Regions from separate parts of the Pseudomonas sp. LY-1 genome, predicted to be linked through region 3. Evidence: predicted binding sites of a transcription regulator. Region 3 holds the regulator's gene; each other region holds the start of a gene.

The links. The regulator FliA, encoded in region 3, starts transcription of late flagellar genes. The targets are predictions, from matches to a motif close to CTAAAGTTTNNNNNNNNNNNGCCGNTAA.
Region 1: MOQ67_RS21085 (methyl-accepting chemotaxis protein) is a predicted target of FliA. The motif match lies at 2,092-2,119, and genes of this name have one in related genera.
Region 2: MOQ67_RS17760 (methyl-accepting chemotaxis protein) is a predicted target of FliA. The motif match lies at 2,266-2,293, and genes of this name have one in related genera.

What each region holds. Positions count from the first base shown of each region.
Region 1 covers NZ_CP094353.1:4,625,500-4,635,420, forward strand. The annotation lists gene MOQ67_RS21070 (bifunctional protein tyrosine phosphatase family protein/NAD(P)/FAD-dependent oxidoreductase) at 1-349, shown strand, start outside; gene MOQ67_RS21075 (sulfite exporter TauE/SafE family protein) at 378-1,184, shown strand; gene MOQ67_RS21080 (hypothetical protein) at 1,581-1,814, shown strand; gene MOQ67_RS21085 (methyl-accepting chemotaxis protein) at 2,167-3,723, shown strand; gene pstS (phosphate ABC transporter substrate-binding protein PstS) at 3,979-5,010, shown strand; gene pstC (phosphate ABC transporter permease subunit PstC) at 5,085-6,050, shown strand; gene pstA (phosphate ABC transporter permease PstA) at 6,050-6,943, shown strand; gene pstB (phosphate ABC transporter ATP-binding protein PstB) at 7,020-7,781, shown strand; gene MOQ67_RS21110 (hypothetical protein) at 7,886-8,587, shown strand; gene MOQ67_RS21115 (hypothetical protein) at 8,584-9,219, shown strand; gene MOQ67_RS21120 (LysR family transcriptional regulator) at 9,468-9,921, opposite strand, start outside.
Region 2 covers NZ_CP094353.1:3,897,259-3,907,179, forward strand. The annotation lists gene MOQ67_RS17740 (LysR substrate-binding domain-containing protein) at 1-578, shown strand, start outside; gene MOQ67_RS17745 (MmcQ/YjbR family DNA-binding protein) at 575-931, shown strand; gene MOQ67_RS17750 (DUF1294 domain-containing protein) at 920-1,303, opposite strand; gene MOQ67_RS17755 (undecaprenyl-diphosphate phosphatase) at 1,300-2,130, opposite strand; gene MOQ67_RS17760 (methyl-accepting chemotaxis protein) at 2,361-3,995, shown strand; gene pnuC (nicotinamide riboside transporter PnuC) at 4,103-4,669, shown strand; gene MOQ67_RS17770 (AAA family ATPase) at 4,666-5,184, shown strand; gene ggt (gamma-glutamyltransferase) at 5,294-7,018, opposite strand; gene MOQ67_RS17780 (MalY/PatB family protein) at 7,199-8,344, shown strand; gene MOQ67_RS17785 (hypothetical protein) at 8,438-8,782, shown strand; gene MOQ67_RS17790 (TOBE domain-containing protein) at 9,401-9,616, opposite strand.
Region 3 covers NZ_CP094353.1:4,941,110-4,951,030, forward strand. The annotation lists gene MOQ67_RS22590 (chemotaxis protein CheA) at 1-1,323, opposite strand, end outside; gene MOQ67_RS22595 (protein phosphatase CheZ) at 1,335-2,123, opposite strand; gene MOQ67_RS22600 (chemotaxis response regulator CheY) at 2,142-2,516, opposite strand; gene fliA (RNA polymerase sigma factor FliA) at 2,684-3,424, opposite strand; gene fleN (flagellar synthesis regulator FleN) at 3,421-4,254, opposite strand; gene flhF (flagellar biosynthesis protein FlhF) at 4,360-5,676, opposite strand; gene flhA (flagellar biosynthesis protein FlhA) at 5,688-7,802, opposite strand; gene MOQ67_RS22625 (DUF6124 family protein) at 8,030-8,170, shown strand; gene MOQ67_RS22630 (cold-shock protein) at 8,228-8,434, opposite strand; gene MOQ67_RS22635 (cold shock domain-containing protein) at 8,479-8,679, opposite strand; gene flhB (flagellar biosynthesis protein FlhB) at 8,814-9,921, opposite strand, start outside.

The DNA of each region.
Region 1 (9,921 bases), 320 kb from region 3:
GCTGGGCGACGCGGCCAACACAAGCAACGCCAAGACCGCGGCCGCCGCGCGCAAGCAGGCGCCAGTGGTGGCGCATAACGTGCTGGCGGCCATGGGCAAGGCCAACGGCTGCGCGCAGTACGACGGTTACGGCTCCTGCCCGCTGACGGTGGAGCGCGGCAAGATCGTCCTGGCGGAGTTCACCTATGGCGGCAAGGTCGCTCCCAGCTTCCCGTCATGGCTGATCGACGGCACCCGCCCTTCCCGGCTGGCGTGGCTGCTCAAAGAGCGGATTCTTCCGCCGCTGTATTGGAAGGGTATGCTCAAGGGCCGCGAATGGCTGGCGAAACCCGAGTTGACCGACCAATGAAATCAGCGCTGAACGCAAGGAGACTGAGATGATCATCGTCTTACTGCTCGGGCTGACAGTCGGCGTGATTCTGGCCCTGACCGGCGCCGGCGGCGGCATACTCGCGGTGCCGTTGCTGGTGTTTGGGGCGGGCTTGAGCATGGCCGAGGCCGGGCCCATCGGGTTGTTGGCGGTGGGCCTGGCGGCGACGCTGGGCGCGGTGATGGGCCTGAAAAACGGCACCGTCCGCTACAAGGCGGCGCTATTGATCGCCACCGCCGGGATCATCTGCTCGCCGCTGGGCCTGTGGTTGGCGCAGCGCACGCCGAATCGTCCGTTGACGATCCTGTTTGCCTGCGTGCTGATGTACGTGGCGTTCCGGGTATTCAAACGGTCGTTGCCGCCGTCCCCGGCGTCGAAGGCCGCCGTCGCGACCAAACCGCCGCCCTGCGTATTGGACGCCCAACGCGGCAAGCTGAACTGGACGGCGCCGTGCGCCTGGGCGCTCACGGTGTCGGGCGTGATCGCGGGCGGGCTTTCGGGGTTGCTCGGCGTGGGTGGCGGCTTTGTGATGGTGCCGGCGCTGCAGCGCTACACCAATTTGACCGCGCAGTCGGTGCTGGCGACGTCGCTGGCGGTGATTGCGCTGGTGTCGATGGCCGGCGTGGCCGCCAGCTCGGCGGCCGGGCATTTGCAGTGGGCCGTGGCCCTGCCGTTCTCCGTGGGCGCCTTGTTTGGAATGGCCGGCGGGCGCCTGATCGCGGCGCGGCTGGCAGGCCCGCACTTGCAACGCGGATTTGCCGCCGTGTCGATGCTGGTGGCGGTGGCCCTGCTGGTCAAAGCGCTTGGATCGTGAGCGCGGATTCCCGACTTTCCAGGCGTGCCTGAAACACGCCTGTCAGGGTTCAACGTCACGCTTCGGTCGTGCCTGGCAGGCGTGGGCATTGGCGGGCCATCGTGGCAACCGTTGATCACCCGGGCCACCAAGATACAAGTACCCGCGCGGCACGTTATTAGATAAAGGCTAAATAAATATCCAACTTATCGGCTGAATCGAATCACTGGCTTAATCCGAGAAAATACTATAAGTGCGCGCGCAACATTATAAATCGCATGAATAGGCGTCCCAAAGGAATTGAACTTTACCGCCTCACCCGTTAGCCATTAGTCGAATACTGCCTTTCGCGGACAGCGTTTTATAGTGTGTAATAGAAAAACCATCCACTATTAAAATTGATTCCCGGTACTTTGAATGTCGCCCATCCCCTCTTCACCGAATACCCTTCCGATAAATGAGGAGCTGTTGCAATTACTCCAAGCGACGGCTAACGCCCAAACCGCCTGGATGACAACTGTCAATCATTTGGAAGCGGCCTGTGATGAGGTATGGCTGGCTCGCATGTGGGAAGTCGAACACCTTGAAAATCAATACAGGGCCTGCCAGGACCAGCTGTTTTCCTATCTGAAAAAAGCGATCAAGATCTAGACTTATCAGTACGGCCCTGCACTCTTTTCGGTCGTTCGCGCGCCGAAAACAGCGCCCGCCAGAACTCGGGCCAGCTGAATATTCGACTAAAGTACAAAGCCGCACTACGCGTGTCGAAAAAGCCACCTTAGTTGAATAGCCGACAACTCCGCCAACGCCCGACAGACGTGGAGCTGTATCCTTTCAGTCGCACCGCCAATCAATCTCCCTCGCATCCTGATATTTTTCATACATGGCCCGATTTGCCATCTGGATCAGCCTGACCGTCACACTAGTGCTAAAGCATTGGGAGGGATGGTCGACATTCAGGTGATAAAGGATCAATCAACCTGAGTTACTCACTGGAGTCCATATGTTCGGCTGGATCAGCAATATCCGAGTCAGTGCTAAATTAAGTTTGGGATTCGGCCTGGTACTGGGGCTTGCGTTGTTGCTGGCCGCGACCGGCTGGTACGCAGTGGTGACATTGACCGACCGCGGGCTCAAGGTTGAGGAAATTGCTCAGGTCAGCGATTACACCAAAGACTTGCGAATCATTCGCCTACGCATCGGTACGAGCACCCAACCGGATGCCTATCAACCGCTGCAGCAAACCCTGGATCGCCTCGCAGCCCACTTGGACAGTATCGGGGATACGTTCGTCGACCCACAGGATCAAAACCTGATTCAACAGCAGGAAAATGCAGTCAAAGGGTACGGGCAACTGCTGCATGAATTGGCCACCCCCAACATTGACCAGGCGCCCTTGTTTAAACGGATGGGCCAGTTGGGCGACGTGTTGCTCGACACCACACAAAAGCTGATTGAATCGCAAAACACCAAACGCGATACCGATGCCGCGTCCGCCAAGGCCTCGCTGAGCCTCGTCGCGACCCTGGCGCTGCTGCTGGGCGCGCTCGCCGCATGGGTGATCACACGGCAAATCGTCAATCCACTGCAACACACACTCCAGGCGGTGAACCGCATTGCCCGGGGCGATTTGACCGAGCATGTGACGGTGACCCGGCGCGATGAGCTGGGCCAACTGCAGTCGGGCCTTCAGCAGATGATGCTCAACCTTCATGAGCTGATCGATGGCATTCGATCCGGCGTCATTCAGGTTGCCAGCGCGGCCGAACAACTGTCGGCGGTGACCGAGCAAACGAATTCGGGGATCAGCACCCAGAAAGCCGAAACGGATCATGTCGCCACCGCAATGAACGAGATGACTGCCACCGTCCACAACGTCGCACGCAACGCCGAGGAAGCTTCCGTCGCTGCGTCGGCCGCCGATCAGCAAGCCAGCGAGGGCGAGCAGATCGTGGGTGAAGCCATCGAGCAGATCCAGCGCCTGGCGACAGAACTCAACCAGTCGGCAGACGCTGTGCGCTACCTCCAGGAACAGAGCGATAAAATCGGCGGTGTCCTAGATGTGATCAAAGCCGTCGCCCAGCAAACCAACCTGCTGGCGCTGAACGCCGCGATTGAAGCCGCCCGCGCCGGAGAGGCCGGCCGTGGTTTTGCGGTGGTGGCCGACGAAGTGCGCAACCTCGCCCTGCGCACCCAAAGCTCCACCGAAGAAATCGAGAGCCTGGTCGCCGGTGTGCAAAGCGGCACCCAAGCCGTGGCCTCGGGCATGGAAAGCAGCCTGCTGCTGAGCGAAAGCAGCGTGGAATGCACTCACCGTGCCGTCAGCGCGCTGGAGAACATCACCAGCAAGGTCTCGATCATTCAGGCCATGAATCAGCAGATTGCGACGGCGGCGGAAGAGCAAAGCGCCGTCACCGAGGAGATCAATCGCAGCGTGATCAACGTTCGCGACATCTCCGACCAGACGGCCAACACCTGCGAGGAAACCGCCGCGTCGAGTAACGAGCTGGCGCGGCTGGGACATGAGCTGGAACGGCTGGTGGAGCGTTTCAAGGTCTAGGTGCGGCGGCCTGGGCTTTGCCAGAGGCCATCACTCCCCTTTCTGATCGTCTGTCAGGAGCGGGCAAGGCTCAGACTTTGCCCCCTCAGCCCCTCCCCCAAAAAGCAAAGGGCGAAACAAGGCTAGACCACCTAATGCACAACGGCCAGGCCCTAGCGCCTGGCACGATTGGCGCGACCCGCCATTCAACTTTCATAAAAGCTTAACGAAAGTGCTGCAGAGTTCGGGAGCCCGTTATCACAATGAGTTCCTTCGATGAAAAATTTGATGAAATCTGCTGCACTCGCCGTTGCGGTTTCTCTTTGTGCAAGTTCCATGGCTTTTGCTGAGGAAAGCGTTCGTCTGAGCGGCTCAGGCGCTAGTTTCCCGGCACCGATCTACCTGACCTGGTTCAAGGATTTCAGTAAGAAAACCGCAGGTGTCACTGTGGATTATCAATCCAAGGGCAGTGGCGCCGGGGTGCAGGACTTCCTGAACAAAACCGTCGATTTCGCCGCCAGTGACTCGGCAATGAAAGACGAAGATATCGCCAAGGTTGCCGAAGGCGTGCAGTTGCTGCCGATGACGGCAGGTGAAATCGTGTTGGCTTTTAACCTGCCGGGCAATCCTAAAGAACTTAAATTGCCACGCGACGTTTACTCCAACATCTTCTTGGGCAAGATCACCAAGTGGAACGACCCGAAAATCGTTGCTGCCAACCCGGGCCTGAAACTGCCTGATATGCCGATCACCGTTGTCGTGCGTGCAGATTCCAGCGGTACCACTGCGGTATTCACAAAGCATCTGGCGACGATCAACCCACAGTTCCAGAAAGATTTGGGTGAAGGCAACACTGTCAACTGGCCTGCCAGCGACAAATTCATCAAATCGCCGAAGAACGATGGTGTGACAGCGACCGTGCGCCAGACTCCGGGCGCTATCGGCTATATCGAATACGGTTTCGCCAAGCTGGCCAAGGTTGACTTTGCCCAACTGCAGAACAAGGCCGGCAAGTACGTTGTCCCTAACGCAGAAAGCGGTGCCGAGGCCCTCGCGGCAGTGAAAATGCCGGAAAGCCTGGTGGCCTGGCTGCCGGATCCGGACGGCGCCAAGTCCTACCCGATCACGTCCTACACCTGGATGATCTTCCGCAAGCACAACGAGAACCCGGCCAAGGCCAAGGCGATGCGCGAAATGGTCGAATACAGCCTGACCGAAGGGCAGAAAATCGCCGACTCGATGGGTTACATCCCGCTGCCGAAATCGGTTGTGGATGAGGTTCGCAAAGCATCCGCCAACATCCAGTAACGCACGTGAGGCCTCTCTCGGTATGCGCGCTCAGCCATACCGGGAGCGTTTCCCCCTTGTTCCGGAGTTAGCCAATGAGCACACCTTTTGTCGTACCGGTTAACCAGGATTCTGCCTGCCAGCCACCCTCTGCAAAGGATTTCCTGGTTGATCGCACCTTCCGTGCGCTCGCACGAATAGGGGTGATTCTGATTCTGGCGTTGGTCTTCGCCTTGGTATTCGAGGTGGGACGCAAGGCCCTTCCAGGCATGGAAAAGCACGGTTTTGATGTGCTTCTCGGCAGCGTCTGGGACGTTAACCAAGGCAAGTACGGCATTTTGCCGGCCATTTGGGGCACGCTCTACAGCGCCCTGATCGCGTTGCTGATCGCAGGCTTTTTCGGCGTCAGTATGGCGATTTTCCTGACCCAGGATTTCCTGCCGGCGAAGCTGGCAGCCGTGTTTCGAACCATCGTCGAATTACTCGCGGCCATCCCCAGCGTCGTTTATGGCCTGTGGGGGATTTACGTGGTGATCCCGACGATTCGCCCGCTTACGGCGTGGCTGAACAGCGAACTGGGCTGGATACCTTTTTTTGGCACGACCTTGAGCGGGCCGGGGCTGCTTCCTGCGGCGTTGGTACTGGCCATCATGATTCTGCCGACCATTGCGGCCGTGTCGCAGGACGCCCTCACCGGTGTCCCGATGAAAACCAAGCAAGCCGCCTACGGCATGGGGACGACCCATTGGGAAGCGATTCTGAAGGTGATGGTGCCATCCGCTGCCACCGGTATTTTCGGCTCCCTGGTCCTCGGCCTGGGTCGCGCGCTGGGGGAAACCATGGCGCTGGCCATGCTGGTGGGCAACGCGAACAACATCTCTCTTTCTCTGTTTGCCCCGGCCAATACGCTAGCGGCCTTGTTGGCGCTGAACTTCCCCGAAGCCGGGCCGAACGAAATCGAAGTATTGATGTACGCCGCACTGGTACTGATGTTTATCACGCTCCTGGTGAACATCATCGGTTCCATGATCATGGTCTATGCCCAACGTGGTACTAAATGATGACTGACATCACTTCCTCTACAGCCGCTTTACCAAGCCTGCAGCGCAAGTTTGAAGGCCGCGCCCTGCGCAGCCTGGTGTTGACCACACTGGTCTGGGGTGGTGCTCTACTGGCCAGCGTGCCGCTGATTTCCGTGCTCTACATGCTGATCACGCGCGGAGGGGCACGCCTGAGCCTGGAGGTATTCACCGAACTGCCGCCAACCGGTTTCGAGACCGGCGGTGGCTTCGGCAACGCGATGGCAGGCACCTTCGTCATGGTCGGTATCGCGGCGGCAATCGCAGTGCCGGTCGGCATCATGGCGGCCATTTTTCTGGCGGAACTGGGGCCAGACAGCAAGCTGGCAAACGCCGCGCGCTTTGCCGCCAAGATGCTTACGGGCCTGCCATCCATTCTGGCCGGGGTGTTTGCCTACGCGCTGGTGGTGATGACCACCGGTACCTATTCAGCACCGGCGGGTGGCGTGGCACTGGCGGTACTGATGTTGCCCATCGTCGTGCTGACGGCTGAAGAGTCGATGAGGATGGTGCCTAAAATCATGAAGGATGCGGCCTACGGCATGGGCTGTACCCGCTCGCAGGTCATCTGGAAAATCGTATTGCCTACCGGCATGCCGGCAATCCTGACGGGCGTCATGCTCGCCGTGGCCCGCGCCGCGGGCGAAACCGCGCCGTTGTTGTTTACCGCGCTGTTCAGCAACTACTGGATTTTTCACGACGGCAGCCTGGCAGTCATGAATCCGACGGCATCGCTTGCCGTGCTGATTTACAACTTCTCCGGTATGCCCTTCGACAACCAACTCGAGCTCGCATGGGCAGCCTCGCTGGTGCTGGTGATGATCGTATTGGTCGTGAATATTGTCAGCCGCATTTTCGGCAAGCCCAAGTATTGAGAACGGGAGCATCTGAATTTTGAACGTATCAACTGCGCAAATAGCCGCTCCGTTTGTCACCCAGGCGCCTGTCGTCATGGACTGCAAGCTGGACAAAATTTTCTACGGCAACTTCATGGCGGTACGTGACAGCCATGTGCCGATCGAAAAAAACAAGATCACCGGTTTCATCGGCCCTTCTGGCTGCGGCAAAAGTACCGTGCTGCGTAGCCTCAATCGGATGAACGATCTGGTGAAAGGCTTTCGGTTTGAAGGGCACGTGCATTTCCTTGGGCAAGACGTCTATGGCAAGGGCGTTGACCCGGTGGTCGTGCGGCGTTACATCGGTATGGTTTTTCAGCAGCCGAACCCATTTTCGATGAGCATTTTCGACAACGTTGCGTTTGGCCTGCGCCTCAATCGCTACAAAGGCGACCTGGGAGACCGTGTAAAGCACGCCCTGCAAGGCGCGGCGCTGTGGGATGAGGTCAAGGACAAGCTCAAGGTCAGCGGCCTGTCACTCTCCGGCGGCCAGCAACAACGGCTTTGTATCGCTCGCGCCATCGCGACCGAACCTGAAGTGCTGTTGCTGGATGAGCCCTGTTCGGCACTCGACCCGATCGCGACGCGCCGGGTCGAGGAGTTGATGGTTGAGCTGAAGAAGGATTACACCATCGCCCTGGTCACCCACAATATGCAGCAAGCCATCCGTGTTGCGGACACGACGGCGTTTTTCTCGGTTGATATTTCCCAGGGCACGCGCACCGGTTATTTGGTTGAGATGGGCCCAACGGCGCAGATTTTCGATAACCCGCGCGAACAAATGACCGGGGATTACATCAGCGGCAAGTTCAGCTAAACAGCAAACGTCCAGTCAAGACCGCATACCGCTATAGTGCCAAAGGTGCTTTAGCGGGCATCCGGTCGTTTTACCTGCTTATCTACCGTTTCCCAGGATTGCCAATGCCTGCACCCCGTCGTCTTGATTTACCTGCAATCGAACGCGCGCTACGCGAGGTGCAGAGCCGCTTTTCCGAGCTCAGCAGGCACTTTACCGAGCCGCGCGACCCCTTGACTGACGAAGTGCTGCACAATGTACTTGAAGGTTATGCGTTGATTGACAGCTATGTCGCAAGCGGCGTAGACCTGTTCGACCTTCAGCAACTGAACCTGATGCTGGAGATCAACGCCACCGTGCTCTGTGGCCGGGACCCGGTACGCCGACGGGAATACGCTCAACATCTGGCGGCGACCGAGGAACACTTCTTCAACAACGTCGAGGGGGGGATAAAAGACTTGTTCAATTGGTACTGTGCGTATCGCAGCGAATCCGTCTGGAAACGTGCAGCCGGTGTCTACGTGCGAATCCTCAGCAAGCCGCAGTTGTTTATTGAAGGCAATAACCGCAGTGGGTCGCTCATCGTCAGCTATTTGCTCATGCGCGCAGGTTTGCCTCCATTCGTGCTGACGCTGAAAAACGCCGAGGGCTACTTCAACCCGTCATCGGTCATACGCAACTCCGCCAAGCATGGCGTCAAGGCGTTGTATGAATTGCCCAAGATCAAGAAAAAGTATGCAGCCTTCCTGGAAGATCAGGCATCTGATTCAATGAAATTTCTTCTCAACGACAAGGCCTCGCCCCTTTACCAGGAGGGTCATCGATGAGCCGGTATCCCACGCTCGCTAAATGCCGAGCTTCCGGCAGCCGGGTATGGCACGCCATGCGGCGCGCCGTCCCGATGCACGTATTCAGGCGTCAGCGCATACGCATTTCGTTCGATATCGATGACACCCTGGCCTGCCAACTCCACCACTGCGCAGTCGAGCCAAGCCGGCTGCCGGCCTGTGTGCATCGTTGGCTGGGTGAACCACTGCGTATCGGCACACGCTCCCTGACCCAAGAGTTACGTCGCCAGGGCTGCAGTATCTGGGTCTACACCTCGTCCGGTCGCACTCCGTCCTACATCAGGCGTTGGCTATTGCTGTACGGCATCCGCGTCGACGGTGTGGTCAACAGCATGCTGCATAACCGTGCCCTGACGGTGCATGGCCTGTCGAACGCGCCCTCGAAATTTCCGCCGGCATTCGATATCGACTTACATGTCGACGATTCCGAAGGCGTGCGGACTGAAGGGCGTGATCACGGTTTTCGCGTTGTTGTCGTGCATCCGGAGGATGAGCGCTGGGCACAGAAAGTCCTCGATGCCGTGGCGGAAGTCAAAGCACAGCTCGCTTGGCAACAACCGTTCAGGAACAAGAAGCCAGCACAACAATGCTCGGAAATTGTGCCCTCGTGATTTTTAGTTACCCTGGCTTATCACCGCGGCCCATGGCTGCAAAAAAAACTTCACCGTCTGGACATTCTCTTGTGTGTTCATCGAAATCGCTCCATTGCCTTTACCCAGGATCGTGTCCGATCTAACCGGACACGTTGTGGGCCTGCGGGTGAGGAAGAGGGTATTCGCACGCCGCGCGGGTACTGGCTGGCAGTCAATTCGATCAAAAGCGACGCGCAACGCGATCTTGCCTGATGCGCAGGACGTGCTTAGGGCGCGAGTATTTCCTGAAGAAACGCGATGAATACACTGATGCGGCTGGAACCACGGTGGTTGGGCAGATACAGCGCATTGATGCAGGTGCTTGCACTGCCTGGGTTGACTTCATATTGCTCCAGCACCCGCGTCAGCCGACCTGCACTGACGTCCTCACGTACCAGCCAATCGGCCAATAGCGTCACCCCGCCACCGGCCAAGGCAGCCTCGCGCAGAATGTCGGCATTGTTGCTTTGCAGCCGTCCCTGCACATTCACGCGGATGACGTCCTCATCGCCCAGGAATGTCCAGTCGTGGTGGCCCGTGTGGTAATCGAAACGCAAGCACGGGTGCTCGAGCAAGTCGCGAGGGTGTCGCGGCAGTCCGGTTCGTGTCAGGTATTCGGGACTCGCCACCACCCAACGCTGGAAATAGCCCAGCCGCTTGCTGACGATGTCATCACTGACA
Region 2 (9,921 bases), 1.0 Mb from region 3:
TCGCCGGGTTTCTCGCCGCCCACCCCCAGGTGCAGCTGGAAATGACCCTGGTCAACCGCCGCGTCGACCTGGTGGCCGAAGGCATTGACGTGGCGTTGCGTGTGCGCGAGCTCGGCGATGAAGACCCGCTGCTGGTCACCAAGCGCCTGCGCCAGGCCCAGACGCTGCTGGTCGCCAGCCCGGACTTCATGCGCGGCCGACAGGTCGACAACCTCGACGACCTCAAACAATTGCCGGTACTCGGCGCCCTGGAAGCCGACCGCATGGTCCACCTGCGCCTGCTCGACCCCCAAGGCAACGCCGAAGACCTGGTGATGGAAGCCCGCCTGGGCATCGATGATTTCATCGTGCGCAAAGCCAGCGCACTCAAGGGCCTGGGCTTCACCGTGCTGCCGATGATGTATTGCGAAGAAGAACTGGCCAGCGGCCAACTGGTGCAACTGCTGCCGCAATGGTCGCTGCCGGGGGGCTGGTTGCAGGCCGTGTACCCGCATCGCCGTGGCGTGCTGCCGGCGATTCGCGCGTGGATCGATTACCTGGAAGAAGGTTTTAAAAGCTGTGGAGACCGCCTGTTATGAGCATGACCGAAGAACAAGTCGCGCACTTCTGCCTGAGCCTGCCCGGCGCGCGGGAAGACTATAAATGGGGTGGCGTGCGAGTGTTTTCGATTGCCGGCAACAAGATGTTCGCCTTGCAGAACCTGCGGGGTGACTCGTTGGCGTTCAAGGTCGACAAGGAACTGTTCCTCGGCCATGTGGACCGCCCGGGCATCCACCCGGCGCCGTACCTGGCGCGCGCGCAGTGGATCATCATGAACACGCCCTACCCGCTGGGCACCGAGGAGTTGCGTGGCCTGTTGCAGCGCTCTCACCAGTTGGTGGTGAGCAAGTTGCCCAAGCGCACGCAGATCGGGTTGTTGCTAGAGGACTGACCCCAGCGTGCCGCTGAGGAACAACTGGTCAAGCCAGAACACCTGATGCAACAGCACGATTGCCCAGAACAGCACCTGATACGAGACCTTGCGCGTCTTGTGCCGGAACACCTGCTGGGCAATCAGCGCCCCCGGCCATCCGCCCGCCAGCTCGACGGCGTGCAGGATGTTTTCGGGAATGCGCCGAGCGTCGGTGCGCGCCTTGTGCTTGTCGCTCCAGTACAGCAAAAACGCAATCACGCTGACCACGCCATAGACCGCCAGCGGCAGCACGGTCTCGCCGCGATGCCACACCAATACCGAGCCCAATAACGGCGCCGCGCACAACAGCGCAAAGATCAGCGCCTTCAGGCGTGGGTGCTGAATCATCATGCCTTGGCCGCAGACCAATCGATCCAGCCGAACTGCCAGGTCGCCAGGATCAGCAAGCCGAATGCAATCCGATACCAGGCAAATGCCGCATAGCTATGGCTGGCGATGAACTTGAGCAGGCCCTTGACCGCAATCATCGCGAAGATGAACGAGGTGACAAACCCGATGGCAAACACCGGCAGGTCAGCCGGCTGGAACAGGTCGCGGTACTTGTAGCCCGAATACACCGCCGCACCGACCATGGTCGGCATGGCCAGGAAGAACGAAAACTCGGTGGCAGCCTTACGCGACAGGCCGAACAGCAGGCCGCCGATAATGGTCGAGCCCGAGCGCGAGGTGCCCGGGATCATCGCCAGGCACTGGGCAAAACCGACCTTGAGCGCGTCCTTCCAGCTGATCTCATCGACGCTCTCGGCATGCACTTCATGCTCGCGCCGCTCGGCCCACAACATCACGATGCCGCCCACCACCAACGCCGTGGCGACGGTGATCGGGTTGAACAGGTAATGGTGAATCAGGTCAGCGAAAATCACCCCCAGCACCACGGCCGGCAGGAATGCGATCAGCAGGTTGACGGTAAAGCGCTGCGCATTGCGCTGGGTCGGCAAACCGGTCACCACGTCGAGGATCTTGCGGCGAAACTCCCAGACCACCGCCAGAATCGCACCGAGCTGAATGATGATGTTGAACGCCATGGCGCGTTCGCCACCAAAGTCGAGCAAATCGGCGACGATAATCTGGTGGCCGGTACTGGAGATCGGCAAAAACTCCGTCAGCCCTTCTACCACGCCGAGTATCAACGCCTGTGCGGCGGTCCACAAATCCATACGTCCCCCAAAGGTCTTGTTCTAAGACAAGCCTCGTTAGTCTTTTTAATGGTTCACTGACGACGAGCGCACAAAAAGGCCCGGTGCTGATAATCAACGCCGGTCTGCAAAAATTCCGTGAAAAATCAGGCAGTACTCAGGTTTTTCGATTTCAGGCCGAAAGCCTATCAGACAAGGCGTAAAAGTCGATGCAGCGCCGACAATTATAAAAAGCACGGAGTGACAGGACGATGAACAGTTTACGCAATATGTCGATCAGCCGCCGTCTCTGGTTGATCCTGGTAGTTGCCGTGTTGATGCTGTTGGCCCTGGGTTTGCTGATGCTCAAACAGATCCATGACGACCTCTATGAAGCCAAAAGCCTGCAGACCCGACACGTCGTACAGACCGCCAGTGGAATCCTGACGTTTTATCACAGCCTCGAAACCAGCGGCGTCATGCCCCGTGAAGCGGCACAAAAACAAGCCCTGAGCGCGGTGCGCGGCCTGCGCTATAACAAAGACGAATATTTCTGGATCAACGACCTGACGCCGGTGATGATCATGCACCCGGCCAACCCCAAGCTCGACGGCCAGAACCTCTCGTCGATTCGCGACCCGGACGGCTTTGCGATATTCAACGAGTTCGTGAGCCTGGCCAAGGCCAAGGGTGCCGGTATCGTCAATTACCGCTGGCCGAAGCCGGGTGCCGATACGCCGATAGAAAAAACCTCGTATATCCAGTTGTTCGAACCGTGGGGCTGGATCATCGGCTCCGGCGTGTATGTGGATGACGTGCAAGCCGAATTCAACGCGCAAGTGTGGAAAGCCTCGGGTGTCGGCCTGGGCATCGCCGTGGTCATGGCCCTGCTGGTCTCGTTGATTGTGCGCAGCATCGTGCGCCCGCTGCAGGCCGCCGTGAATGCCATGGCCAGTATCGCCAGCGGCGAGAGCGACCTGACGCGCAGCCTCGACACCCATGGCCGCGACGAAGTCACTCAACTGTCCCAGCACTTCAACAGCTTCACCGCCAAGCTGCGCCACGTCGTCGGCCAGTTGCAGATGTGCGCCAATGCGCTGGGCCAGTCCTCCACTGAGCTGGGCAACAACGCCAGCCAGGCCCACGACCGCAGCCAGCAACAGTCGCAACAGATGGAACTGGTGGCCACCGCGATCAATGAAGTCACCTACGGAGTGCAGGACGTGGCCAAGAACGCCGAGCATGCCGCCAGCGAAATGCGCGATGCCCAGGCCCAGGCCGAGCAAGGCCAAGTGAACATCGACAGCAGCTTGCAGCAGATCGACCAACTGTCCACCACCATCAGCCAGGCCGTGGAAGTGATTCGCACCCTGTCGAGCGAAAGCACGCAGATCGGTGGCGTGCTCGAAGTGATCCGCTCCATCGCTGACCAGACCAACCTGCTCGCCCTCAACGCCGCCATCGAAGCCGCGCGTGCCGGTGAGCAAGGCCGCGGGTTTGCGGTGGTGGCGGACGAAGTGCGGCTGCTGGCCCAACGCACGCAGAAATCCACTGCTGAAATCCAGGTCATGATCGAGCGTCTGCAAGGTCACTCGGAAGCGGCGGTCAAGGTCATCAGCGACAGCCACAGCGCGTCGCAACTGACCATCGAACAGGCCGGCCAGGCCGGGGCCAGCCTCACTGCCATCGGCCAGGCCCTGCGCAACCTCAATGGCCTGAATGCCTCGATCGCCAGCGCCACCCTGCAACAGGCCCACGTGGTCGAGGACATCAACCAGAACGTGACCCAGGCCGCCGGGTTGTCCCACAACACGGCAGTGGCGGCCGAACAGTCCAGCGTGGCCAGCGCACACTTGCGCGGGTTGAGCGAGCAGCTCGACGGCCTGCTGCGTCAATTCAAAGTCTGACGCCACTCAAACTGTGGGAGGGGGCTTGCTCCCTCCCACATTTGCCTTCCTGTGTTTTGAAGATTGGTTACAATCCCCGCCCTTTCCCTCTCTCCCAAGGAACCACCATGTCCGGGCTTGAACTGTTCGCCGCCGCGCTGGGGGTGATCGCTGTCTGGCTGACGGTCAAACAAAACCCCTGGTGCTGGCCCATCGGCCTGGTGATGGTGCTGCTCTACACCTGGGTGTTCTACGACGTGAAACTCTATTCCGACATGCTGTTGCAGGTGGTCTACGCCGCCCTGCAAGTCTACGGCTGGTGGCAGTGGACCCGACGCGCCGGGGACATCAAGCCAGGTCGCCAAGTCACCAGCCTGGGCTGGTCCGCAATCCTTACCAGCCTGGCTATCGGCGCGGTCGGCAGCCTGTTGCTCGGCGCCGCCATGGCTCACTGGACCGACGCCGCCCAACCCTGGCTCGACGCCGCCCTCACCGGCTTCAGCCTGGTGGCGCAGATGTGGATGGCGCAAAAGCGCGTGCAGTGCTGGCCATTGTGGATTGTCGTGGATGTGATTTTCGTCGGGCTGTTCCTCTATAAAGGCCTCTACCTCACCGCCGCGCTCTATGCGCTGTTCACCGCGATCGCCGTGCAAGGCTGGCGCGAATGGCGTGCCGACGCGGCGTTGCGCGCATGAAGGTGGTGGTCCTGGCCGGCCCCGAATCCAGCGGTAAAAGCTGGTTGGCCGCGCAGTTGCAAATGCAGTTCGGCGGGCTGATGGTGGGCGAGTACGTGCGGCACTTCATCGACCACCATCAGCGCGACACCACGCTGGCCGACATCCCGGCCATCGCCCGTGGACAACTGGCCTGGGAAGATGCCGCCCGCGCCGAGCGCCCTGCGCTGCTGATCCTCGACACGCACCTGCTGACCAACAGACTCTGGAGCCAGACCCTGTTCGGCGACTATCCGACATGGCTTGACGACGAACTGCTGGCCCGCCACTACGACCTGCACCTGCTGCTGTCCCCCGACGACGTGGAATGGACCGCCGACGGCCAGCGTTGCCAGCCGGAACTGGCCGACCGCCAGGCGTTTTTCCAGCACAGCCTGGATTGGATGCAGCAGCATCGCCAGGCCCTGGTGGTGATCAGGGGAAATTGGGAAGAACGCCGCGCCAAAGCCTTCGCAGCCGTCAAACAGATACTGTAGGAGCGAGCTTGCTCGCGAAAAACGCAAGAACACCGCGTTAATCCAGAATGCCCGCGTTATCGTTGACGCTCTTCGCGAGCAAGCTCGCTCCTACAGTGAGTTGCGGCGCTTAGTAGCCCAGGGACAGGCCGGTATTGCGACGCGGGTCGTTGGCCCCATAGAAACGGTTGTTGCCGACCGGCTTGCCGTCCAGGGACGGCGCGCCCACCAGGATCGCCGCCAAGTGGTTGGCATCCTGTGGCCCGGCAAACTTGTGGCCCCAGCTCTCAAGGATCTTCTGCGTATCCGGGCTGACCGCGAAGGTCTCGAGGTTGGTGGTGTCCGGCATCCACTGCTGGTGGAAACGCGGCGCGTCGACGGCCTCCTGGATGTTCATCTTGTAATCGATGACGTTGAGAATCGTCAGCAAGGTCGCGGTAATGATGCGACTGCCGCCCGGCGTGCCGACCACCATCACCGCCTTGCCATCCTTGGTCACGATGGTCGGGCTCATCGACGACAGCGGCGCCTTGCCTGGTGCGATGGCGTTGGCTTCACCCTGGACCAGGCCGTACATGTTCGGCACGCCGACCTTGACGGTGAAATCGTCCATTTCATCGTTGAGGATCACCCCGGTCTTGCTCGCCATCACGCCGGCACCGAACCAGTCATTGAGGGTGTATGTCACCGAGACCGCGTTGCCCCACTTGTCGACGATGGAATAGTGGGTGGTGTTGTTGCCTTCATGGGGCGCTACGCCCGGTTTGATCGCCTGGGAGTCGCCGGCCTTGTTCGGCTCGATGGCGTCCCGCAGTTTCGTGGCGTAGTTTTTGTCCAGCAGGTGTTCGATCGGGTTCTTTACGAAGTCCGGATCGCCGAGGTAGCTGTTGCGATCCACATACGCGTGGCGCATGGCTTCAATCTGGTAGTGCAGGCCCTGGGCCGAGTGGTAGCCCAGGTCGGCCATCGGGTAGCCTTCGAGGATGTTCATGATCTGGCAGATCACCACGCCACCGGAGCTCGGCGGCGGTGCCGAGACCACGTGGTAGCCCCGATAGTCGCACTCGATGGGCGCCAGTTCACGGGTCTTGTACTTGTCGAGGTCGGCCTGGGTGATGATGCCCTTGCCGGCCTGGCTGGAATCCACCAACGCCTTGGCGACCCAGCCTTTATAGAAACCGTCGCTGCCCTTGGCGGAGATTTCCTTGAGGGTCTTGGCCAGGTCTTTCTGCACCAGCTTCTGGCCGACCTGCAACGGCTGGCCGTTGTGCAGGAAGATTGCGCGCAGGTCCTTGTCTTTTTCGAACTCGCCGGTGGCGGTGTGCAGCAGGTCGATATCACCCTGCTCCAGCGCGAAGCCGTTTTCCGCCAGCTTGATCGCCGGGGCAATCACCTGGGCGCGCTTGAGGGTGCCGTATTTGCTCAGGGCCAGCTCCATGCCGGACACGGTGCCGGGGACGCCGACGGCCAGGTGGCCCTTGGCGCTCAGGCCTTCGACGACGTTGCCGGCCTTGTCCAGGTACATGTCGGCGGTGGCGGCCAGCGGGGCTTTTTCGCGGAAGTCGAGGAAGGTCTTGCGCCCGTCGGCCAGTTGCACGGTCATGAAGCCGCCGCCGCCCAGGTTACCCGCCGCCGGGTACACCACTGCCAACGCGTAGCCCACGGCCACGGCGGCATCCACCGCGTTGCCGCCGGCCTTGAGCACATCTACGCCGACATGCGTGGCCAGATGCTGGGCCGTTACCACCATGCCATTTTCACCGGCCACCGGGGCCTGGGAGGCGGCTTGCACGCCGCTGACCGTCAATACCAGCGCAGTGGCAATCAAAGTACGGCTGAAGGGTTGGTATTTCATCCTTGGCTACTCGGGTTATTGAGATGCACCAAAATAGCCCGACTTGGATGCAATCCCCAGCGCAGTGGCGTTTTTATGACAGAACCTGTCGGTCACGGAACGATTCAGCGCTGGCCTCGACGGCCAATGGCGCTAGAATCGGCGCCATTCTTCACCTGACTCTCCGACACGAGCCTCCCCATGAGCTTTGATTTCGACACGATCCATCCCCGCCTCGGCACCGGCAGCACCAAGTGGAACCGTTACCCGCCCGACGTGTTGCCGATGTGGATCGCCGACATGGACATCGCCGCGCCACCCGCCGTGCTTCAAGCCCTGCACCAGCGCCTCGACCAGCAGATTCTCGGCTACAGCGTGGCCGGCCCGGACGTGCGCGCGGCCATCGTTGCCGACCTGTGGGCCAAATACGCCTGGCGCGTGCAGCCGGACGAATTGCTGTTTCTGCCCGGAGTAGAACCCGGTTTCAATATGGCGCTGCATGCCTTCGTACAGCCCGGCCAAGCGGTGGTGCTGCAAACCCCCAACTATCGGCCGATTCGCCTGGCGCCCGGAAACTGGAACCTGCCGCGCATCGAAGTGCCGTTCAAGCTGGTCAACGCGCAGTACATCACGCCGATGCCGCTGCTGCGCCAGGCGCTGACAGGGGCCGGCGCATTATTGCTGAGCAACCCGCACAACCCGGTGGGCAAAGTCTTCCCCCGCGAAGAACTGCTCGCAGTGGCCAATGCCTGCCTGGAACAGGGCGCGCTGATCATCAGCGATGAAATCCACGCCGAGCTGTGCTTCGACGGCCGTCGCCACATCCCCACCGCCAGCCTCAGCCCGGAAATCGCCCAGCGCACCATCACGCTGATGTCCGCGAGCAAGGCCTACAACGTGGCCGGCCTGAAGACCTGTTTTGCCGTAGTGCAAAACGCCGAGATGCGCGAGCGCTTCAACCAGGCGCGTTGCGGCATGGTCGACAGCGTCAGCCCCCTGGGCCTGGAAGCCACCCGCGCGGCCTACAGCCAATGCAGCGACTGGCTCGAGGCATTGCTGCAGTACTTGCAGGCCAACCGCGACTACCTGCTCGACGCGGTAACAACCCGCCTGCCCGGCGTGGTCATGCATGCGCCTCAAGGCACCTTTCTGGCGTGGCTGGATTGCAGCGCCCTGGGCCTGGACGACCCGCAACAGTTCTTCCTGGAACAGGCCAAGGTCGGTTTGAGCGCGGGGATCGAATTCGGCGATGACTGCCAGCAGTTCGTGCGCCTGAACTTCGGCTGCCCGCGGGCGTTGCTGGAAGAGGGTCTGCAGCGGATGGAACGCAGCTTGCTCACCCGTTAAAACTGACTGGCTCCTTCCCGGAGCCAGTCGTTCGATGGTGTTGGCCCACCCTTGGGCGTGCGTCAGGTTTGAGGATGACCAGTTTCAACTTTCATGCTGCTCACCTGCACAGTCCGGATGGATGAGCCCGCTTGGCGTGGCGCATTTATCACCATAGTCACACCGTCGTTGGTGATGAACATTGGTCGTGCCCGATCATCCTCCGTATCGCTGGAAAAGGCATTGTTGAAGACAAGTGCGCGGCTATTCCACGGCGTATCGCCGCTCGTATCAACGGATAAATCACCGGTGGGCGAAACACGCCAGCCAGAGTTGACCGTTGAGCGTGAACATATGGTTCTCATCATTACCCTGGATAAAACTTTGCCCTCGTTCAACCGTAGTCACATTGGAAAAAGACTGGAAATGCGCGATTTTCTTCACCCCTTCCGTATTTGATTCCTGGGTTTTTATCGAGATCGTATTCGTCTTGAAGTTAATGACGTGCCCCGCTTATCGCGGCTACTTTGTCCGCTCCATTTTCTTTATAGGGGGTCGTTAGTATGATATTATCGACTTAACTTCCCTGTATAGATGAATGCCTTGATCGGAAAACACTAGCAAAGCAAAAAGCATTCAACTGTCAGACTTATCTATTTACCGTCATTATCGTTTGATAACAATATATTTCGACTGCACGCCTGAAACTCAAACACTAAAGAATACGCGCGACCAATGCCCTTGCCCCCTTCCACCCAAGATCGGTACGCAGCTCCATACGCGGTTCAAAAACAGCGCCAACAGTAAGAAGGTCGAAACCCACAACGACACTCCCAAACTGTTTGACTACCTGCAGCGCCCCCTCACTAAGTTCCAGGCATTTATCTCATTTTATACCCTGCACCAACGCTCATAAAAACCATGCACCCTTTGAATACTCCGACAGGTTCGACTCAGCCAGGACTTCGAGTCCCTCTGCGGCGTAGTTGCCAGCCAGAACGCCGGCGACCAGAGCCTCGGCGTCAACAGCGCCGCCATCGCCAGCAAGCGGGCGCCTACAGTGAATTACGCAAGTCTTTAGAGTTTGGCGATGGAAACTTCAGTCGATTTCACAAAGGCAATCACTTCACTGCCCACCTTCAACTCCAGGTCACGCACCGAGCGCGTGGTGATCACTGAAGTAACGATGCCGGACGCGGTCTGCACGTCGATTTCCGACACCACTTCCCCCAGCAGAATCTCCTTGATCACGCCCTTGAACTGATTACGCACGTTGATCGCTTTAATGGTCATGTCGGCTTTCCTTTTGGCTGTTAGGTCGATCTGCACGAATGTGCAGAGCCTCAAAGTGCGCCACCCACAAAAACATTAAAAGGAATATATAACTATTTGTTTATTCCATATGGGCATATCAAAGCTGTTTCACCGCCAACAGTCGATCAACAGCTTGCCCTCCCCGCTACAGCTTTCTCCGCTCGAAACCACGTAAACATGCGTGGGCCGGCCTTGCAACCACGCGAAGCCGTCAGCCTGCTGGGCCCCAGTGTCTGAAACCTTCCGTCGAAACGAAACAAAACAACTGCCACATTTTTGATCGC
Region 3 (9,921 bases):
TTTCTTGAGCTGACGTGCCAGGTCGCGAACCAGGCGCGGGAAGCGGCCGAAGACTTTCTTGATCGGCTGCATCCGCGTCTTCATCACTGCGGTCTGCAGGTCGGCGGTGACCACATCGAGGTTCGACACGGCCTTCTGCATGGCTTCGTCGCCGCTGCTCAAGCCCAGGCGCACCAGGCGGTTACGCACCAGCACCAGTTCGCCGACCATGTTCATGATGTCGTCCAGCCGCGCGGTATCCACGCGCACGGTGGTTTCGGCTTCACTGGCGGGCTTGTCGGCCACGGCCGCCGCTGGGGCTCGCGCGGATGCGGGAGCAGCAGCTGGGGCCGGCGCCGGCTTGGCGGCAGCAGCAGGTGCTGCGGCTTTGGCCGGCGCTGGTTTGGCGGCTACCGGAGCGGCCGTCGCCGCTGCGGCCGGGGCCACTTCGGTGAACTTGCCCTTGCCGTGCAATTCGTCGAGCAACGCTTCGAATTCGTGATCGGAAATCAGCCCGTCGCCGGCAGGTGCTGCACTGGCAGCAGGTGCGGCGGCAGTCGCAGCGACTTCCGGCAAGGCATCGGCAGCAAAGGCGCCCTTGCCATGCAACTGGTCGAGCAAGGCTTCGAATTCGTCGTCGGTAATGTCGGTGCCGGCGGTGGCCGCCGGCGCTTGCGGCGCAGCGGTGGGGGCAACGGCGTCGGCGGCGAACTGGCCTTTGCCGTGCAACTGATCGAGCAGGGATTCAAATTCTGCGTCGGTAATATCTTCGCTGGTCGGCGCGGCGGGCGCAGCGACTGCTGCAACTGCTGCAACTGCTTGCGGCGCTTCGGCTTCGGCCTTGACCGCATTGAGGGAGTCGAGCAGTTGCTCGAACTCGCTGTCGGTGACATCCACTTCGGCTTCGACCACAGGCTCCGGAGCCGCTTCCACCACCGGCGCGGCCGAGGTGTCGGCAGGTTCAGCCAGGCGCGCCAGGGCGGCCAGCAGTTCCGGAGTGGCGGCGGTGATCGGGGCACGTTCGCGGACTTCGCTGAACATGCCGTTGACCGCATCCAGTGCTTCGAGAATCACGTCCATCAGCTCCGAATCAACGTGACGCTCACCCTTGCGCAGGATGTCGAACACGTTCTCGGCGATGTGGCAGCACTCCACCAGCTCATGGAGCTGGAGGAAGCCGGCGCCCCCTTTTACAGTGTGAAAACCGCGAAAAATTGCATTGAGCAGGTTCGCATCATCCGGGCGGCTTTCCAGCTCGACCAGTTGTTCGGACAGTTGCTCTAAAATTTCGCCGGCCTCTACAAGGAAATCCTGAAGGATTTCTTCATCGGCGCCGAAGCTCATGGGTGTGCTCCTTAGAAGCCTAAACTGGATAACAGGTCATCTACGTCATCCTGACCTGACATAACGTCTTCACGTTTATCGGCATGAATCTGCGGACCTTCACCCTTGGCGAGATGTTTTTGTGGATCTTTTTCCGAGAGGATCGCTTCGCGGTCATGTTCGATGCCGGCGAAACGATCGACTTGGCCTGCCATAAGCACCAATTTGAGCAAGTTGCTTTCCACTTCGGTGACCAATTGGGTCACGCGCTTGATCACCTGACCGGTGAGGTCCTGATAATCCTGGGCGAGCAGAATGTCATTGAGGTTGCTGGACACCGTGTGGTTGTCCTGTTCGCTGCGCGACAGGAAACCCTCGACCCGACGGGCCAACTCACGAAACTCCTCAGCCCCCACTTCCCGACGCATGAAGCGGCCCCAGTCAACGCTGAGGGCCTGGGCTTCATTGGCCATGCCGTTGACCAGGGGCGTGGCGTTTTCCACCAGATCCATGGTGCGGTTAGCCGCCGCTTCAGTCAGCCTGACCACATAGGACAGGCGTTCAGTAGCATCGGTGATTTGCGAAATCTCTTCGGCCTGGGGCATGTGCGGGTCAATCTGAAAATTGACGATCGCACTGTGCAGCTCGCGCGTGAGCTTGCCCACTTCCTGATACAGGCCGCGGTCACGGGTCTGGTTAAGCTCATGGATTAACTGCACCGCGTCGCCGAACTGGCCTTTTTCAAGGCTCTCGACGAGCTGGTGAGCATGCTTTTTCAGGGTCGACTCAAAGTCCCCCTGTGACGTTTCTTTATGCTCCATAGCTCCCCCGCGATGGCATTAGCCGTGGATGCGTTCGAAGATTTTTTCGATCTTCTCTTTCAAGGCCAATGCAGTGAATGGCTTGACCACGTAGCCGTTAACCCCGGCCTGGGCGGCTTCGATGATCTGCTCACGCTTGGCTTCGGCGGTCACCATCAACACGGGAAGAGTGCGCAGTTTTTCATCGGCGCGCACATGACGTAGCAAGTCGATACCGGTCATGCCGGGCATGTTCCAGTCGGTTACCAGAAAGTCGATGCTCCCGCTGTTGAGGATCGGAATCGCCGTAAGGCCGTCATCCGCCTCGACCGTGTTGGTGAACCCAAGGTCACGCAACAGGTTTTTTATGATCCGCCGCATCGTTGAGAAGTCATCAACGATGAGGATTTTCATGTTCTTGTCCAATTCGACCTCCAAGCAGTCTTAAACGCGCCCAGCACCTGGACGCGCCATTTCAATCAACAGGCGTTACACAAAAAGGACTGCCCAGGGCACCACGAAACTCACCCGCGAAGACCAGGGCCCTCACGGTAGTGTTTGCAGTGTCCCCACACTGCCTGTCAGCGCGCGCGCCATTCTCCCAGGCGTCCCCGCAAGCGGGCTGCGCACTGGCTGTGCAGTTGGCTGACACGCGATTCGCTGACCCCCAGGACCTCACCGATTTCCTTGAGGTTCAGCTCTTCGTCGTAGTACAGCGCCAACACCAGTCGCTCACGCTCCGGCAAATTGGCAATCGCGTCCGCCAGCGCCCCCTGAAAGCGTTCATCTTCCAGGTCACGCGACGGCTCGAGATGAGTACTCGCGCCATCCTCGTGCAGCCCTTCGTGTTCGCCGTCCTGCAACAGGTCGTCGAAACTGAACAGGCGGCTGCCCAAGGTATCGTTCAAAATCCCGTAATAATCGTCGAGACTCAATTGGAGTTCGGCCGCAACCTCGTGATCTTTAGCGTCGCGACCGGTTTTTGCTTCAATTGCACGAATTGCGTCACTGACCATGCGCGTATTGCGGTGTACCGAACGCGGCGCCCAATCCCCTTTACGCACTTCATCGAGCATCGCGCCACGGATACGGATACCCGCATACGTCTCGAAACTCGCACCTTTGCTCGCGTCGTATTTGGTCGACACTTCGAGCAGGCCGATCATGCCGGCCTGGATCAAGTCTTCGACCTGGACGCTGGCGGGCAGGCGTGCCAGCAAGTGATAAGCAATGCGCTTGACCAGGGGCGCATAGCGCTCGATCAATTCACCTTGGCAGTCACGTGCCGATTTCTTGTAAAGGTTATAGCCGCTGGCTGTCATAGCACCGGTCCTGCGCTCGTCTGATGCACCAATCGCTCGACGAAAAACTCCAGATGCCCCCGTGGGTTGGCGGGCAATGGCCAGGTATCGACCTTCTGAGCAATAGCCTTGAACGCCAAGGCGCATTTCGAACGAGGGAACGCTTCGTAGACTGCACGCTGCTTTTGCACAGCCTTGCGTACACACTCGTCATAGGGAACTGCGCCGACGTATTGTAAGGCGACATCGAGAAAGCGATCTGTGACCTTGGTCAACTTGGCGAACAGGTTGCGCCCTTCCTGCGGGCTCTGGGCCATATTGGCCAGCACGCGGAAGCGGTTCATGCCGTAGTCACGATTCAGTAGTTTGATCAGGGCGTAGGCGTCGGTGATCGAGGTGGGTTCATCGCAGACCACCAGCAGGACTTCTTGCGCGGCGCGCACGAAGCTGACCACGGACTCGCCGATCCCGGCGGCGGTGTCGATCACCAGCACGTCGAGGTTGTCGCCGATATCGCTGAACGCCTGAATCAGGCCGGCATGCTGCGCCGGGCTCAGGTGGACCATGCTCTGAGTGCCCGAGGCGGCCGGCACGATGCGGATGCCTCCAGGGCCCTGCAGCAGCACATCGCGCAGCTCACAGCGGCCCTCGATCACATCGGCGAGGGTATGTTTGGGCGTGAGCCCCAGCAAAACGTCGACGTTCGCCAATCCCAGGTCAGCATCCAGCAGCATGACACGACGGCCAAGCTCTGCCAGGGCCAGGGACAAATTCACTGACACGTTAGTTTTCCCGACGCCACCTTTGCCGCCGGTCACCGCGATCACCTGTACGGGATGCATGCTGCCCATTTTATTTCTTTACCTTGTCTTGCTTAGACGCAGGCTACATGGGTTGGCCGCGTGAATCGCTGCAGACCATCGATGTAGATACAATTCAGGGTGTTCATGCTGACCTCAACCCACCCGTTTTGCCGGGTTGTGGTAAAGGTCAGCGAACATATCGGCCATCGCTTCCTCGCTAGGCTCTTCTTGCATTTGCACGCTGACGGCACGGCTGACCAACTGATGACGGCGCGGCAGATGCAAATCATCTGGAATCCGCGGCCCGTCGGTCAGGTAGGCGACCGGAAGTTCATGACTGATCGCCAGGCTCAACACCTCACCCAGGCTCGCGGTTTCATCGAGCTTGGTGAGGATGCATCCGGCCAGGCCACAGCGCTTGTAGCTATGGTACGCAGCGGTAAGAACTTGTTTTTGGCTGGTGGTTGCAAGCACCAGGTAATTTTTCGACTTGATACCACGCCCGGCCAGGCTTTCCAGTTGCAGGCGCAACGCCGGGTCGCTGGCTTGCAGGCCGGCGGTATCGATCAACACCACACGCTTGCGCAGCAACGGATCGAGGGCGTTGGCCAGGGACTGGCCCGGGTCAACGTGGGTCACCGACACATTGAGGATACGGCCCAGGGTCTTGAGCTGCTCCTGGGCACCGATGCGGTAGCTGTCCATGCTCACCAGCGCGATATTCTGGGCGCCGTACTTGAGCACGTAACGCGCGGCCAGCTTGGCCAGGGTGGTGGTCTTGCCCATGCCGGCAGGGCCGACCATGGCGATCACGCCACCCTCTTCCAGGGGTTCGATTTCCGGGGTCACGATCATCCGCGCCAGGTGGGCCAGCAACATGCGCCAGGCCTGGCGAGGTTCTTCGATTTCGGTGGTCAGCGCCAGCAGGTCGCGGGACAACGGGCCGGACAGGCCGATGCGTTGCAGGCGACGCCACAGGTTGGCCTGTTGCGGTTTGCTGCCTTGCAGTTGGGTCCACGCCAGCGAACCAAGCTGCACTTCCAGCAGCTCACGCAGGCCGTTGAGTTCAAAACGCATCGAATCGAACACACGCTGGTCGACTGCGGCGGCCGGGGCTGGCGCGGCAGGACGCGGCGGTTCGATGAACGTCGGCTCGATCAACGGCTCGGCGGCGGTCAGCGGCAGGCCGGCGAACAACTGGCGATTGGTGGTCGCATCACTGTCGCCACGCATGCTCAGTTCGGCCTGGGCCGAGACAATGCGCGAGGCCGTCTTGCGCAGCTCGTCTTCAAGCTCCATGTTCGGGACACGCGGGGCCAGCGCCGAAGGGGTGTAATCCAGGGCAGCCGTCAGCTCGACACCGCCGGCAATACGACGGTTACCGATAATCGCAGCGTCGGCGCCCAGCTCGTCACGTACCAGTTTCATGGCCTGACGCATATCGGCGGCGAAAAAACGCTTTACTTGCATAACCCACTACCTCAGCCGTTGGGCCCTACTGTCGCGACGATAGTCACTTGCTTGTTGTCAGGGATTTCCTGATAAGCCAAAACGTGCAAATTCGGCACTGCCAGGCGTCCAAACCGCGACAACATCGCTCGGACCGGACCTGCCACCAGCAGAATCACCGGTTGGCCCTGCATTTCCTGGCGCTGTGCGGCGTCGATCAACGAACGCTGCAGTTTTTCAGCCATGCTTGGCTCCAGCAGAACGCCCTCTTCCTGACCTTGTCCTGCCTTCTGAATACTATTGAGCAATATTTGTTCCAACCTTGGCTCCAAGGTGATCACAGGCAGCTCAGACTCAACCCCTACAATGCTTTGCACGATAGCGCGGGACAATCCGACGCGCACCGCAGCCACCAGGGCGGCGGTATCTTGACTCTTGGCGGCATTGTTGGCGATGGCCTCGGCGATGCTGCGAATGTCGCGCACCGGCACTTGTTCGGACAGCAGCGCCTGCAACACTTTGAGCAATTGCGACAGCGACAGCACGCCCGGCACCAGCTCTTCGGCGAGTTTTGGCGACGCCTTGGCCAGCAAACCCATTAATTGCTGGACTTCTTCGTGGCCGATCAGCTCGTGGGAGTGCTTGTACAGAATCTGGTTGAGGTGCGTGGCGACCACGGTGCTGGCGTCCACCACGGTGTACCCGAGGGACTGCGCCTGGCTACGCTGGCTGACTTCGATCCAGACCGCCTCCAGACCAAAAGCCGGATCTTTGGCGGTTATACCGTTCAGCGTGCCGAACACCTGGCCTGGGTTGATCGCCAGCTCGCGGTCAGGGTAGATCTCGGCTTCGGCGAGGATCACGCCCATCAGGGTCAGGCGGTAGGCGCTGGGGGCCAGGTCGAGGTTGTCGCGGATATGCACGGTGGGCATCAGGAAGCCCAGGTCCTGGGACAGCTTCTTGCGCACACCCTTGATCCGCGCGAGCAATTGGCCGCCCTGGTTGCGGTCGACCAACGGAATCAGGCGGTAGCCGACTTCCAGGCCGATCATGTCGATCGGGGTCACATCGTCCCAGCCCAACTCCTTGGTTTCCTGGGCGCGGGCCGGCGACGGCAGCAGTTCCTGCTGGCGCGCGATTTCTTGCTGGGCAGTCACTTTGATCACGTTCTGCTTTTTCCAGAACAGGTAGGCGCCGCCGCCGGCCAAAGCCGCCATGCTCAAGAACGAGACGTGGGGCATGCCGGGCACAAGGCCCATGATCGCCATGATGCCTGCCGCCACGGCCAGGGCCTTGGGCGAGGCAAACATCTGCCGGCTGATCTGCTTGCCCATGTCTTCGGAGCCCGACGCACGGGTCACCATGATCGCCGCAGCTGTGGATAACAACAGTGATGGCAATTGCGCCACTAAACCGTCACCGATGGTCAGCAAGGCGTAGACCTTGCCCGCATCGCCAAAGGTCATGCCGTGCTGGAAGATCCCGACCGCCATGCCGCCGATCAGGTTGATGAACAGAATCAACAGGCCGGCGATGGCATCGCCGCGCACGAATTTGCTGGCACCGTCCATGGAACCGTAGAACTCGGCTTCCTGAGCCACTTCCAAGCGGCGCGACTTGGCCTGGTTCTGGTCGATCAGGCCGGCGTTGAGGTCGGCGTCGATGGCCATCTGTTTGCCGGGCATGGCATCGAGGGTAAAGCGCGCGCTCACCTCGGAAATCCGCCCGGCGCCCTTGGTCACCACCACGAAGTTGATGATCATCAGGATCGCGAACACCACGATACCGACCACGTAGTTACCGCCGATCACCACCTCACCGAAGGCCTGGATCACCTTACCCGCGGCGGCGTGACCGTCCTGGCCGTTGAGCATCACCACCCGCGTGGACGCCACGTTCAGCGCCAACCGCAGCAGCGTGGCGATCAGCAGGATGGTCGGAAAGACCGCAAAGTCGAGCGGCCGCAGGGCATAGACGCAGACCAGCAACACGACGACGGACAAGGCAATGTTGAAGGTGAAGAACACGTCGAGCAGGAACGGCGGTATTGGCAACATCATCATTGCCAGCATCACCAGCAACAACAACGGCACACCCAGATTGCCCCGCGACAAATCAGTCAGGGTGCCACGGGCCGTGTTGAGCATTTGAGAGCGATCTACCACCGGTATTCCTCGCGTTCCTTGAAGCAAAGTTTTGACGCCAGAGGGCGTCCTGAAGGCGGTATTGCAAGAAGCCTTCCAACTTTTGCGTGAGGTCGCAGATCCCTTATGACGAGGACTGACTGACGGACGAGCAGGTCGGGGATCAACTGATTCAAATGACCGAAGACCTGCTGGCAGGCCTCAGCGAAACACTTGCTTGAGCCAATGGATTGCTCAATGACTTTTCGTTTGAGCAGGAAGGGATTCGACGCGAGGGGGCACGAGGAATTGCACAATTAGTCGAACTGGCCCAGTTACTGGCAGAGCGGGCGCTCAATAGCACCACCGGTGGAACGATCGCGGGCACTTAACGACCTGATGGTGGATCGCTCCGACGCTCTGCGTGGGAACGATCAAACCAGCCGACGTTATTTAGAGAGGGTTTTCACGCTCGTGGCCTGATCGCCCTTAGGCCCTTTTTCGACGAGAAACTCCACTTTCTGGCCCTCTTCAAGAGACTTGAAACCCTCTGCCTGGATGGCGGAAAAATGGACGAACACATCGCCGCCGCCATCCTGGCTGATAAACCCAAACCCCTTCTCCGCGTTAAACCATTTCACAGTGCCCGTTGCCATGGCCGTTCTCCGTACACTTCAATCAAGGACTTACACAGGTGCCGTCAGATCAGTTCGATATCGCATGCATAGATGCCATCGGGTCGATGGATCATCCGGAAGGCCACTTTCTGGCCTTGCGAAAGCAGACGTCTATCCGAACTGCACAGATCTACCGACACCTCCTCTCCCCCACTATCCAGCGCAATCGAACCCAATCCGGTCTGCTGGTCATAAGACTTAACCCAGCCTGTGAATAGCTGCATCGCTCCACTCCCGGCATTTTGCTGCGCAGTACCTGAGGCAATAGAACCGCGAGCAAGCGATGCTGGCTACTGTCAAAGTTGACAGGTCAGGAAGGTTTTACGACGAATGGCACAGTGCCAATTTGAACGACCCGTCAAGAATCGCGGCGCAAGTCCGGCGGAATCGGCAGGTCTTTAAGCGGATCAGGCCGCTTGCCTTTGCCCGCACGGTACTGGCGAATCTGATAGACATACGCCAACACCTGCGCCACCGCCAGGTATAGCCCGGCAGGGATTTCCTGGTCGAGGTCGGTGGAGTAGAAGATCGACCGCGCCAGTTCCGGCGATTCCAGCAACAGAATGTCGTTGGCCACGGCGATTTCGCGGATCTTCAGCGCGGTGAAGTCGCTGCCCTTGGCCAGCAGCATCGGCGCGCCGCCCTTCTCCGGGTCGTACTTGAGGGCCACCGCGTAGTGGGTCGGGTTGGTGATCACCACGTCGGCGTCGGGCACCGAAGCCATCATCTTGCGCTGAGACATTTCGCGCTGCAGTTGGCGAATGCGCTGTTTGACCTCGGGGCGACCTTCCTGGTCCTTGTGTTCGTCGCGCACTTCCTGCTTGGTCATCAGCAGTTTCTTGTGGCTTTCCCACAGCTGGATCGGTGCATCCACGGCGGCGATCAGGATCAGCCCGGCAGCCAGCCATAACGCACTCCAGCCCACCACTTGCACGCTGTGGATGATCGCTGACTCCAGCGGTTCATGGGCGATGCGCAGCAGGTCATCGATGTCGGAGGACAATACCGCCAGCGCCACGAACAGAATCAGGATGAACTTGGCCAACGCCTTTAGCAGTTCCACCAACGCCTTGGCGGAAAACATGCGCTTGAGCCCGGCGGCGGGGTTCATGCGGCTGAATTTTGGCGCCATGCTGCTCGCAGCGAACAGCCATCCGCCAAGGGCGACGGGGCCGATCAGCGCAGCCAGGAGCAAGGTGATCAAAATCGGCTGCACCGCCAGTATGGCGATTTTTCCCGAATGCAGCAGGTACTGCCCCATGGCGCCGGGGTTGAGCAACACTTCGCGGGGCAAGGTGAAGTTGTGTTTCATCAACTCCATCAGGTCGAGCGCCAGGCCGCCGCCGTAGATCAGCAAGGCGCCGGAACCGGCCATCATTGTCGCAACGGTGTTGAGCTCTTTGGAGCGGGCAATCTCACCCTTTTCCCTGGAGTCCTTTTTACGCTTATCCGTGGGGTCTTCTGTT